Linked DNA regions of Spiractinospora alimapuensis. The protein of the gene in region 1 interacts with the protein of each later gene in a pairwise test. Links are inferred from orthologs where the notes say so. Each region holds a gene or a part of one and is shown in the gene's direction. Other genes may lie near its edges. The genes, in order: J4H86_RS17090 and topA.

What was found.
Region 2: the proteins of J4H86_RS17090 (region 1) and topA interact in binary tests that used the Escherichia coli proteins (3 or more experiments, as listed by UniProt). The link is inferred for Spiractinospora alimapuensis from one-to-one orthologs.

Annotation. Positions count from the first base shown.
Region 1 is NZ_CP072467.1:3,677,939-3,683,616, reverse strand. Bases 918-3,824 are described here. They hold J4H86_RS17090 (YigZ family protein), read left to right. Parts: upstream 918-1,991; coding sequence 1,992-2,657; downstream 2,658-3,824. Other genes in these bases: J4H86_RS17080 (methylmalonyl-CoA mutase family protein), read left to right, coding at 3,372-3,824; J4H86_RS27465 (hypothetical protein), read right to left, coding at 2,787-2,939; J4H86_RS17095 (DUF6504 family protein), read left to right, coding at 1,478-1,723; J4H86_RS17100 (N-acetylmuramoyl-L-alanine amidase), read left to right, coding at 918-1,295. In the rest of the region: developmental transcriptional regulator BldC, read left to right, coding at 1-170; more of J4H86_RS17100, read left to right, coding at 468-917; more of J4H86_RS17080, read left to right, coding at 3,825-5,234; scpA (methylmalonyl-CoA mutase), read left to right, coding at 5,231-5,678.
Region 2 is NZ_CP072467.1:4,096,464-4,102,518, forward strand. What follows is about bases 1,947-5,230. They hold topA (type I DNA topoisomerase), read left to right. Parts: upstream 1,947-2,276; coding sequence 2,277-5,030; downstream 5,031-5,230. Other genes in these bases: J4H86_RS19125 (DUF5703 family protein), read right to left, coding at 1,947-2,081. In the rest of the region: J4H86_RS19105 (DUF320 domain-containing protein), read left to right, coding at 81-362; J4H86_RS19110 (chaplin family protein), read left to right, coding at 532-798; J4H86_RS19115 (DUF320 domain-containing protein), read left to right, coding at 888-1,169; J4H86_RS19120 (DUF320 domain-containing protein), read left to right, coding at 1,291-1,572; more of J4H86_RS19125, read right to left, coding at 1,896-1,946; tmk (dTMP kinase), read left to right, coding at 5,239-6,055. UniProt on the Escherichia coli protein: Releases the supercoiling and torsional tension of DNA, which is introduced during the DNA replication and transcription, by transiently cleaving and rejoining one strand of the DNA duplex.

The DNA of each region.
Region 1 (5,678 bases):
TGACCCCTGCCGAGGTCGCCACGATGTTCCGTGTGGACCCCAAGACCGTCACGCGTTGGGCGAAGGCGGGCAAGCTGACCTCGATTCGGACGCTGGGTGGGCACCGCCGGTATCGGGAGACCGAGGTTCGCGCGCTGCTCGCGGGCATCCCAAGTCAGCGCTCGGAGTAGCCTCCCGCACGGACGGCAATCCTGTCGGGGGGAGACGCGCGGCATCGGGGTCGGTTCCGATGTCCGCCAGGAAGAAGTTCACGGCGCGGTTTTGAGCAGGGGCGGGGCCGATCGGAGCTCCCGCCCCTTCTCACGCGCCGACGCCACCCAGCACACCCGGTCCGGCCTGAGCAGCGATAACACCCCAACCACCCGCATCGCCTAAGCTCGCATCCCGGATACATCGAGCCGAGCTTGGAGGCCGCGATCCCGCTCTCCGTCCCGTCCCGGCCACACCGGTCAGCGATACCGCGTGCGGTGCCGGCCATCGTCCTCGCACTTCTCTTGGCGGGGTGCGCGAACACCTCGGAGGACCCACCGTCACCGTCCACCGGGGACCAACCCGACACGGTCGACGCCGACGGGGAGCAGGACCCGCGGGGGGACGGAACCGACGAGCCTGAGGAACCGACGGACCCACCCGGCCCGCTCGACGGCTTCACCGTCGTGATCGACCCGGGGCACAACGGCGCCAACCACACCGCACCCGACGTGATCAACGAACAGATCGACGCCGGTGGACTCATGAAGAACTGCGACACCGTGGGCGCCTCCACGGACGACGGATACGCCGAGCACGAGTTCAACTTCGACCTCGCCACCGAGCTGCGTGACCTGCTCGAAGCGGACGGAGCCGAGGTCGTCCTCACCCGTGAGGACAACGACGGCGTGGGCCCCTGCCTGCCCGACCGCGCCGGCGCCGCGAACGACATCGACGCCGACGCCGCCATCTCCCTGCACGCCGACGGCGGACCGCCGAGCGGACGCGGCTTCCACATCATCGCGCCCGCCGAGGTGAGCGGACACACCGAGGACATCGTCGAGCCCTCCCGGGACCTCGGCGAGTCAGTCCGGGACTCCTACGCCGAGGCCGCCGACATGGCGATCTCCGACTACATCTCGACCGAGGACGGCATCCACGTCCGAGACGACCTCGGTGGCCTCAACCTCTCCACGGTGCCCAAGGTGTTCCTCGAGGCGGGCAACATGCGCAACGCGGAGGACGCCGCGTTGCTGAGTGACCCGGACTGGCGCGAGGACGCGGCGGCCGGCGTCGCCGAGGGGATCGCGGCCTTCCTCGAGTAGCCCACGTCAGTCGGAACCGGCCGCGACCTGCCGCCGCGTCGATCCGACCGGCGCCACGCCCCCAAGAGCGCTAGCATTCGGTGCCAGACCGGACCCGAACGAGCGACACCACGCGAGAAGATTCGCATTATTTGCCGTGCGTGTCGCCATCAAATCGAATCCCTGTTCGATAGACTGTCCGCATGAGTCTCCTGAACGAACAGATCGACGTCCAGTCCACGACCTCCGGACAGCCCGCCCTCTTCGCGTGGCGCGGACACGTGTACCGGGTGCGGCGGGTGATCGCCTCGTGGACGACCACCCCCGAGCCGAGTTCCGCGCGCCTGGTCCGGGTGGCGACGGAGTCCGACGAGGGGCACGCCAGCATCGTCGACATCACCCAGGACCCACACAGCGACAGTTGGGCCGTGCGCCGTCTCTGGGGCTGAACCGCTCCGAGGGGTGGTGCGCCCACGAGTGGGGGAACCGGTGGCGTGGCGGAAGCGTTCTTCCGGCCCGGTGCGTCGCGGGACGGGTGACGTCGGTGTGGTGGCGTTCTCCTGGTCGGGCGCGGTGCGCGCGCCGGGGCGGCTTGGCCACAAGAGCGCCGCGCCACGACCCGGTCCCCGCCCACGACCGGTCACACCGTCGTCGGCGGACGTCCGTCAGAGGAAGGGCCGCGCCAGTCGCGCGACGGTACTCCCTAGGATCGTCAACGTGAGGACGGTTCGAGGTGGCGGGGAGCACGAGGTCGAGATCAAGAAGTCTCGGTTCCTGTGCTCCCTCGCGCGCGTCGATGACGAGGACGCCGCGCGGGCGTTCATCGCCGAACGGCGCAAGCTGCACTGGAACGCGACCCACAACTGCACGGCCTACATCCTCGGCGAGCATCGGGACATCCAGCGCTCCAACGACGACGGCGAGCCGGCGGGGACCGCGGGTCTCCCCATGCTGGAGGTGCTGCGGCACCGCGACCTCACCGACACCGTCGCCGTGGTCACCCGGTACTTCGGCGGAACCAAGCTGGGCGTCGGCGGACTGATCCGCGCCTACGGCAACGCCGTGGGGCAGGCGGTGGACGCGATCGGGGTCGTCGAGTTCCGATCGATGGCGATCGTCTCGGTGATCACCGACTACACCCAGGCCGGGCGGTTGGAGAGCGTGCTGCGGGGTTCCGCCTACGGCGTGGAGGACACCCGCTACACCGAGGTCGTCACGTTCCAGGTCCTCGTGCCCGAGGGCCAGGAGGCGCGCTTCACCGACTGGGTCGCCGAGCGGACCGGTGGCGCGGCCAGTGTGGCGGAGGTGGAGCACCGGCTGGTCGAGGTCGACCCCACAGTCGCCGACCCCACCTCACGGCCCGCGCCCGGCACCGGTGACTGAGCGACCGGCCGGTCCGGAACAGAGCCGCCGGGCGTCGACGGAGACGCGCCCGCGCGGCCACGACCCCCCTCGGACGTGACCGCGCGGGCTCCCACCCCCCCCCCTGTGGGTCTTGCGAGCGGAAGCGAGTCAGGAGGCGCGACGCAACGGCGTCTGCGTGTCCTCCTGGGAGTCCTCGATGACCTCCGGAACTCCGTGCTCCCGCCCCGTCGCGGCGCAGATCCGGCAGGGTTCCTCGACCCGGATCCACACGATCGCTCCGTTGCCCTCCTGGTGCGGCATTTCTGGGTTCCACCATCCGGTCCCAGAGCATCCTCCGCACGGCAGGTCGTCGCGAGTGCACCACTCACACTCGTCCAACCGGCATCGTTGACGCTTCTGACCGAGCTGCATTTCCTTCGTCCCCATACCGTGCCACGACCTTGTCGATCCGTATCCCGGCGTGACCGAACGCGCCGTCACTCGCGTTACCGCGAACCTCGGGCGCACCATTCGCCTCGCGTGGTCGGGACGTGCCCCAGAGTGGCACAGTAACCCCAAAGCGTCTATGCATAGCGGGCCCGGATCGGCCCAACGGTACTTCTCCGGCGACGAACGGCATCGCGCGCGAAGCGGACGTCTGTGCGCGCTCCGAATTCCTCTTCCGGAGCCCCGCCGCGCCATTCCCATACCGTGCCGCGCACCTGCGAAGAGACGACATCTAATCTTGGTGGGATGAGCGGAAACATCCCGGACAACGGCGGGACCGCCGGGGAAACCACGCCGTTTCCCACGGCCACCCGGGAGGAATGGCGCGCGCTCGTCGCCCGTGTGCTCACCAAGAGCGGCAAGGACACCGACGAGCTCGACGCGCCCGAGGACCTCCTGACGTCCACCACGTATGACGGCATCCGAGTTCACGCCCTGTATGACCGTCCGGGTCCGGACGCGGGTCTTCCGGGAAGCGCTCCCTACACCCGAGGGTCCACCCCCGCGGGGACCCTGCCCCACGGCTGGGAGATCCGCCAGCTCCACCGCACACCCGACGCGGACGCCGCGGTCGCGGCCATCGACGAGGACCTCGCCGGTGGTGTGGACGGCGTGTGGCTGCGGGTCGGTGACGGCGGGCTTCCCGTCCACCAGTTGCCGCAGGTGCTCGACGGTCTCGACCTCAACCGCCACGCGGTCACCCTGGACGGCACCGACCCCGACGCGGCGGCGGCGCTGCTGCGCGCGGCCAGGGACCAGGACATCGCCGACGACGTCGTCTTCGGGAACCTCGGGCTGGACCCGTTCTTCGGGTCCGCCGACGAGGACGCCGCCACCGTCCTGCACCGAACCGCGCGGTTGGCCGCCGAGCACGGCCGGTCCCGCCCGTGGCTGCGCACCATCACGGTGGACGCGTCCCACGTCCACGACGCCGGCGGCACGGAGGCGCAGGAACTCGGCGTGGCCGTCGGGGCCGGGGTCAGCGCACTGCGGGCGCTGCTCGGCGCCGGCCTGGACCTCGCCACGGCGGCGAACCAGATGGAGTTCCGGTTCGCGGCCAGCGCCGACCAGTTCCTCACCATCGCCAAGCTGCGGGCCGCCCGCGCGATGTGGGCACGCGTCGCCGAGGTCTGTGGTGTGCCCGAGCACGCGCGCGGGATGCGCCAGCACGCGGTCACCTCGGCCGCCATGATGACGCGACGGGACCCCTACGTGAACCTCCTGCGGACCACCGTGGCGTGCTTCGCGGCCGGAGTGGGCGGGGCGGACGCGGTCACGGTACGCCCGTTCGACGACGCGTTGGGCCTCCCGGACCGGTTCTCCCGGCGCATCGCCCGCAACACCCAGCTCCTGCTGCTGCGGGAGAGCGACCTCGCCCGTGTCCTGGACCCCGGCGGCGGGTCGGGTTACCTGGAGGACCTCACCCTCTCCCTGCGCGACACGGGGTGGGGCTACTTCCAGGAGGTGGAGCGGGCCGGCGGCGCCGCCGCCGCGCTGGACTCCGGCCTGATCTCCGGCTGGGTCGACGACGCGTGGGAGCGCCGACGGGCCAACCTCGCCCGCCGAATCGACCCGCTCACCGGGGTGAGCGAGTTTCCCGACCTCGCTGAACCCGAGATCGGCCGCGAACCCGCCCCCGCGACACCCCCACTCCGGGGCGGTCTCACGCCGCGCCGCTACGCGGAGGAGTTCGAGTCGTTGCGCGACCGCAGCGACGCCCACCTCCGGGCGACCGGGAAGCGACCCCGCGTGTTCCTCGTCACCCTGGGGTCCTTGGCGGCCCACAACGCGCGGGCGTCCTTCGTGACGAACCTGCTCGCCGCGGGAGGGTTCGAGGCCGTCAATCCCGGCCCGCTTGCCGACGCCGCCAGCGCCACCGCCGCGTTCGCCGACAGCGAAACGACGGTGGTTTGCCTCTGCGCCGGCGACGAAGACTATGAGAGGCACGCGTCCGACACCGTGCGGGACCTGCGCGCGCGGGGGGCGAGCCACGTGATGATCGCGGGCGGCTCGGACCTGCCGCCCGGCGTGGACACGCGACTCACGCGACGCAGCGACGTCGTCGCCGTGCTCACGGAACTGTGCGATGAAGTGGGAGTGGCACCATGACCGCAACCCGTCCCGACTCCGGCCACGCGATCCCGGACTTCTCCACGATCGGCCCCGCCGGCGACGCGGCCGTCCCCGACACCGCGGCCTGGCGGGAGGGGGTCCGGGCGCAGATCGGTACCGACGCCGCCGCCCTGAACCGCACCACCCCCGAGGGGATCGACGTCGCGCCGCTCTACACCGAGGCCGACGCTCCCGACGTCTCCGGAAACTACCCGGGGATCGCGCCCTTCCTACGTGGCCCGTACCCCACGATGTACACCACGCGGCCCTGGACCATCCGGCAGTACGCCGGCTTCTCCACCGCCGAGGAGTCCAACGCGTTCTACCGACGGAACCTGGCCGCCGGCCAGAAGGGGCTCTCCGTCGCCTTCGACCTGGCGACGCACCGGGGCTACGACTCCGACCACCCCCGGGTCGGGGGCGACGTGGGCATGGCCGGTG
Region 2 (6,055 bases), 420 kb from region 1 along the record:
GGCGCCCGCGTCCCACCGGCGTGGGGTGCCACCTGACCAGCAGTGAACCAAAGACTCTCAGGCGAAAAGGACTTCACATCATGCGCAAGTGGATGAAGGCGACCTCCGTGGCGGCTCTCGTGGCGGCCGGCATGCTGACCTTCGGTGCGGGCACCGCGCACGCCAACGGTGGGCACCACCACCACGGCGAGTACGACAACGACAGCATCAACGCCGTCACCTCGGGCAACGGCAGCATCGCGGGTGGCAACCAGGTCATCGTCGACGCGGACGTGCCGATCAACGCCTGCGGCATCGCCGTCGGCGCGCTGCTCGGTGTCGCCAACGCCGAGTGCGAAGAGTCCGGCGCGATCGCCGACTAGTTCTCCGCCGGTCCTCTGCCGGTGACGGGCTGGTCGCGGCGGCCCGGCCGTCCCCGCAGGTCCAAGCGGGACCCCAGCGGCACCTGGTCAGTGACTGACCAGTCAGCAGTACCTCGGTAGTACCTCGTCAAAAGCACGAACAAAGCACATCTGGGAAAGAGGAACTCTCATGCGCAAGTGGATCAAGGCGACCTCCGTGACCGCTCTCATGGCCGCTGGCCTGATCGCGTTCGGCGCCGGCACGGCCAACGCGCACAGCTACGACTACGAGAACGACAGCATCAACGCGGTCACCTCGGGCAACGGCAGCATCCTCGGCGGCAACCAGATCATCGCCGACGTGGACGTGCCCGTGAACGTCTGCGGCATCGCCGTCGGCGCGGTCGCCGGCATCGCCAACGCCGAGTGCGACGAGTCCGGCGCCATCGCCGACTAGTTCACGCGTGGCGGGCACACCGCGTCCCACCGGCGCGGATGGGCCGACAGCAGTCCCTTAGGCAACACCAGACAGAACAGCATTCCTGGATGAAGGAGCAGCACATGCGCAAGTGGATCAAGGCGACCTCCGTGACCGCTCTGATGGCCGCTGGCCTGATCGCGTTCGGCGCCGGCACGGCCAACGCGCACAGCTACGACTACGAGAACGACAGCATCAACGCGGTCACCTCGGGCAACGGCAGCATCCTCGGCGGCAACCAGATCATCGCCGAGCTGGACGTCCCCGTGAACCTGTGCGGGATCGCCGTGGGCGCCGTTGGCGGCGTGGCGAACGCCGACTGCGAGGAGTCCGGCGCCTACGCCGACTAGTCACCGCTGACGTCGCGGACCGCGTCCCACCGGCGTGGTGCCCCACTCAGCCAGGCGGTTCAGCAGTACCAGCAGTACAGCACACATCACGTAAGCACGATCCATCACGAAGGAGCAGCACATGCGTAAGTGGATGAAGGCGACCTCGGTGACCGCTCTCGTCGCGGCGGGCCTGCTGGCGTTCGGCGCCGGGACCGCGCACGCCAACGGTGGGCACCACCACCACGGCGAGTACGACAACGACAGCATCAACGCCGCGACCTCCGGTAACGGCAGCATCCTCGGCGGCAACCAGATCATCGCCGACGTGGACGTGCCGATCAACGCCTGCGGCATCGCCGTCGGCGCGCTGCTCGGTGTCGCCAACGCCGAGTGCGAAGAGTCCGGCGCCATCGCCGACTAGTCAAGGGGACTGACGCGCGGCCGGACGGGGTGACCCACCCGGTGGCTCGTGGAGACAGTGGGGGCGCGCGGTGCATCGGCGCGGGCGCACTCATCGGCTCGGGAGAGCAGTCGTCAGAGAGCAGCCGAGGTACCGCGGCTGTCCGGCGCCTCCACCGCCCCACCCATCCAGCCACACGCCCGGGTGACGGCTCACCGCCGTCCGCGTCGCACATCGTCGCCGGACGTTCTGGTCACCACCAGAACGTCCACCCCGCGGGCCCGCTCCGTCTCGGGGCGGGCCCGTGATCGTTGCCACGTCCATCTACGTCGGGGTGGCGTAATTCACATCACGGCGTGGCGTCGGATGATTTTCCGTCGCAGGACCACACGTCGACTCCCGTCCGGGTACAGCCGTACCCTCGCGAGTTCCCAACGTCCGTACTCCGCGTGCTCGGTCAACGCCTTGCGGGCGATCCCGCGGGAAGTTCCACGCGGGAATCGGAGTTCCTGGTACTCATACTCAAGCATTGCGCTTATTCTGCGTCTGCCGAGGGGTGTTTCGCCATAGCGTGGCCCCGGCCAGCGTCCGGTAGCGTGCCAAAGATACTGGGGCGGGGATGTGGTGGGCCCATCTCCCAGCGGGCGCAGAGCATACAGCGGGGAACGTGAACCTGATCGGTTCCGTTGTCCGATCGACGTGAGGCTAGGACGTAGGGGAACAGCGTGCCATCCCAGAAGGGCAGCTCGAGCGACACGGCGGGGGCCGGGAACCGGCTCGTCATCGTCGAGTCGCCGGCCAAGGCCAAGACCATCGCCGGCTACCTCGGACGTGGGTACGTCGTTGAGTCGAGCATCGGACACATCCGCGACCTCCCCGAGCGGGCGGAGGAGATCCCCGCCAAGTACAAGGGGGAGTCGTGGGCGCGACTCGGCGTCAACATCGACGCCGACTTCGAGCCGTTGTGGGTCGTGAACTCCGACAAGAAGGCGCACGTCAAGAAGCTCAAGGCTCTGCTGGCCGACGCGGACGAGCTGTACCTCGCCACGGATGAGGACCGCGAGGGCGAGGCGATCGCCTGGCACCTGCAGCAGGAGCTGAAGCCCAAGGTGCCCGTGCGCCGCATGGTCTTCAACGAGATCACCCGTGAGGCGATCCAGCGCGCCTCGGAGAACACCCGTGACCTCAACCTGCGTCTGGTCGACGCCCAGGAGGCCCGCCGGATTCTGGACCGCCTCTACGGCTACGAGGTTTCCCCGGTGCTGTGGAAGAAGGTCCGGCCGAAGTTGTCGGCGGGCCGTGTCCAGTCCGTGGCCACGCGACTCGTGGTCGAGCGGGAGCGCGAGCGGGTCGCCTTCACGGCCGCCGACTACTGGGACCTCAAGGGTGACTTCCTCGCGCCGGACGTCGCCGAGGGCGACCCGGCGACATTCCAGGCGCTGTTGTCGTCGGTGGACGGTCTGCGCGTCGCTCAGGGCAGGGACTTCACCGCCCAGGGGACGCTGCGTGCGGAGAAGGGTGTGCTGCATCTCGACGAGGCCGCGGCCACCGGGCTCGCCGAGCGGTTGCGCGCGGCCCGGTTCACCGTTGGCAGCGTCGAGCGCAAGCCGTACAAGCGTGGCCCCTACGCCCCCTTCCGCACCACCACGTTGCAGCAGGAGGCCTCGCGCAAGCTCGGTCTGTCGGCGAAGCAGACCATGCAGGTCGCACAGCGCCTTTACGAGAACGGTTTCATCACCTACATGCGTACCGACAGCACCACGCTGTCGGAGAACGCGGTGGCGGCCGCGCGGGCGCAGGCGGCGCAGCTCTACGGCGACTCCTACGTGCCGCAGAAGCCGCGCGTCTACTCCAACAAGGTGAAGAACGCCCAGGAGGCGCACGAGGCGATCCGGCCGTCCGGGGACACCTTTCGCACCCCGGCGCACACGGGACTGTCCGGAGCGGAGTTCCGCCTCTACGAACTCATCTGGAAGCGCACCGTCGCCTCCCAGATGAAGGACGCCGTCGGCGAGTCGGTCAAGGTGTCGGTGGTCGGCAACTCCAGTGCCGACGAGCGGGCGGAGTTCACCGCCACCGGCAAGGTCATCACCTTCCCCGGCTTCCTGAAGGCCTATGTCGAGGGCGCGGACGACCCGGACGCGGAGCTCGACGACCGGGAACGTCGTCTGCCCCCGCTCGCGGAGGAGCAGCACGTCACCGCGCAGAGCGTGGAGCCGGACGGCCACAGCACGCGTCCTCCCGCCCGATACACAGAGGCGAGCCTGGTCAAGGAGCTGGAGGACCGCGAGATCGGGCGCCCCTCGACCTACGCGTCCATCATCGGCACGATCTTGGACCGCGGCTACGTCTTCAAGAAGGGGACGGCGCTGGTGCCGTCGTTCCTTGCCTTCGCCGTGATCCGGCTGATGGAGCAGCACTTCGGGAACCTCGTCGACTACGACTTCACCGCCCGAATGGAGGACGTACTCGACGAGATCGCGCGCGGTGAGACCGAACGCGTCCCGTGGCTGCGCCGCTTCTACAGCGGGAGCGAGGACGAGCCCGGACTGCACAAGATGGTGGACGACCACCTGGCCGAGATCGACGCGCGCGAAGTCAGCTCCTTCCCGATTTCCGACAGTGACATCGTCTTGAGGGTCGGGCGCTATGGTCCGTATCTTGAGCGGGACGGAAAACGGGTCACCGTTCCCGACGACCTCGCGCCCGACGAGCTCACGCCCGAGCGGGCCGAGGAGCTGTTCGCACAGCCCAGTGAGGATCGAGAGCTGGGCACCGACCCCGACACCGGCCGTGTCGTCGTCGCCAAGAACGGCCGGTTCGGGCCGTACGTCACCGAGGTGTTGGAGGAGCAGGAGACCGAGACCAAGACCAAGAGCAGCCGCTCCAAGGCGAAGGCCGCCGCCAAGCCACGTACGGCGTCGTTGCTGAAGTCCATGTCCCTGGACACGGTGACCCTGGATGACGCGCTGCGTTTGCTGAGTCTGCCCCGCGTTGTTGGTGACCTCGACGGTGAGGAGGTCACGGCCCAGAACGGCAGGTTCGGGCCGTACCTGAAGAAGGGCACGGACAGTCGCTCCTTGGAGAACGAGGAGCAGATATTCACCGTCACGTTGGACAAGGCCAAGGAGCTCTTCGCCCAACCCAAGCAACGCGGCCGCCGCGCCGCCGCCCCGCCCCTGCGCGAGCTGGGGGAGGACATGGACACGGGCAAACCGATGGTGATCAAGGACGGGCGTTTCGGGCCCTACGTCACCGACGGCGAGACCAACGCCTCGCTCCGCAAGGGCGACGAGGTGGAGTCCATCACGGTGCAGCGCGCCTCGGAGCTGTTGGCCGATCGACGGGCCGCGGCTCCCGCCAAAAAGAAGTCGTCGGCGCCGAGCAAGAAGACCACGAAGAAGGCGCCGCCGAAGAAACCCGCCCCCAAGAAGTCCACACGTCGGACGAACAACACGGACTCGACGAACACCGAGTGACGGACACCGAGCGACCGCCCCCGAGTGGACGGCCCCGTACCGCCAGCAGTGCGTAGCCGGCGCTGCGCGGTCGGAGCGGTCCCCGGCCCTGTCGGTGCGGCTCGCCCGGCGGCCGCCAGCGGTGCGGTTGGGTGCCGTCCCTTGGCCCCCGACGTGTTTGGACTCGCTCTCCCCCCGGGGGCGCCGAACAGCGATATACGGTGAAAACATGACAGGACCACTCGGGGATCCGACCCAGGCTCGCAGCGTCTTGCGCATCAGGCCGTTCCGTCGCCTGTGGATCGCGCTGTCCCTGTCCAGCTTGGGTGACTGGCTGAGCCTGCTGGCCCTGATGTCCCTGGCGGCGATCCTGACCGCCGACCAGCGCCCCCTCGTGCAGTACTTCGCGGTCAGCGGTGTGGTGGTGCTGAAACTCGCGCCCTACATCTTGTTCGGGCCGTTCGCCGGCTGGTTGGCGGACCGATTCGACCGGCGGCTGATCCTCGTCGGCGGCGACGTTCTGCGTGGCCTGCTCTACATCTCCATCCCGATCGTCGGCGATATCCTGTGGCTGCTGATCGCCAACTTCCTGGCCGAGTGCGTCGCGTTGTTCTGGGCGCCGGCCAAGGACGCGACGGTGCCCAACCTCGTCCCGAAGCACAAGCTGGAGCAGGCCAACCAGCTGAGCCTGTTCACCACCTACGGCACGGCCCCCGTCGCGGCCGCGCTGTTCACGGTTCTCGCCACGATCAGCAGCGTGGTCGCCCACGCGGTCCCCGGCCTGGATCCCCAGGCGATGGCCACCAGCGACATCGCGCTGTACATCAACGGTGTCACGTTCTTCGTCTCCGCGGTGGTGATCTGGACCCTGGCCATCCCCAAGACGGGAGCGCCCACCCAGCCGGAGTCCCTGTGGCGCGCCATCTGGAGCGGGTGGCACTACGCGGTATCCACACCGCTGGTGCGCGGTCTGCTCCTGGGTATGCTCGGCGCGTTCGCCGCGGGAGGCGCGGTGGTCGGTGTCGCCCGCCCGTTCGTGGAGACGC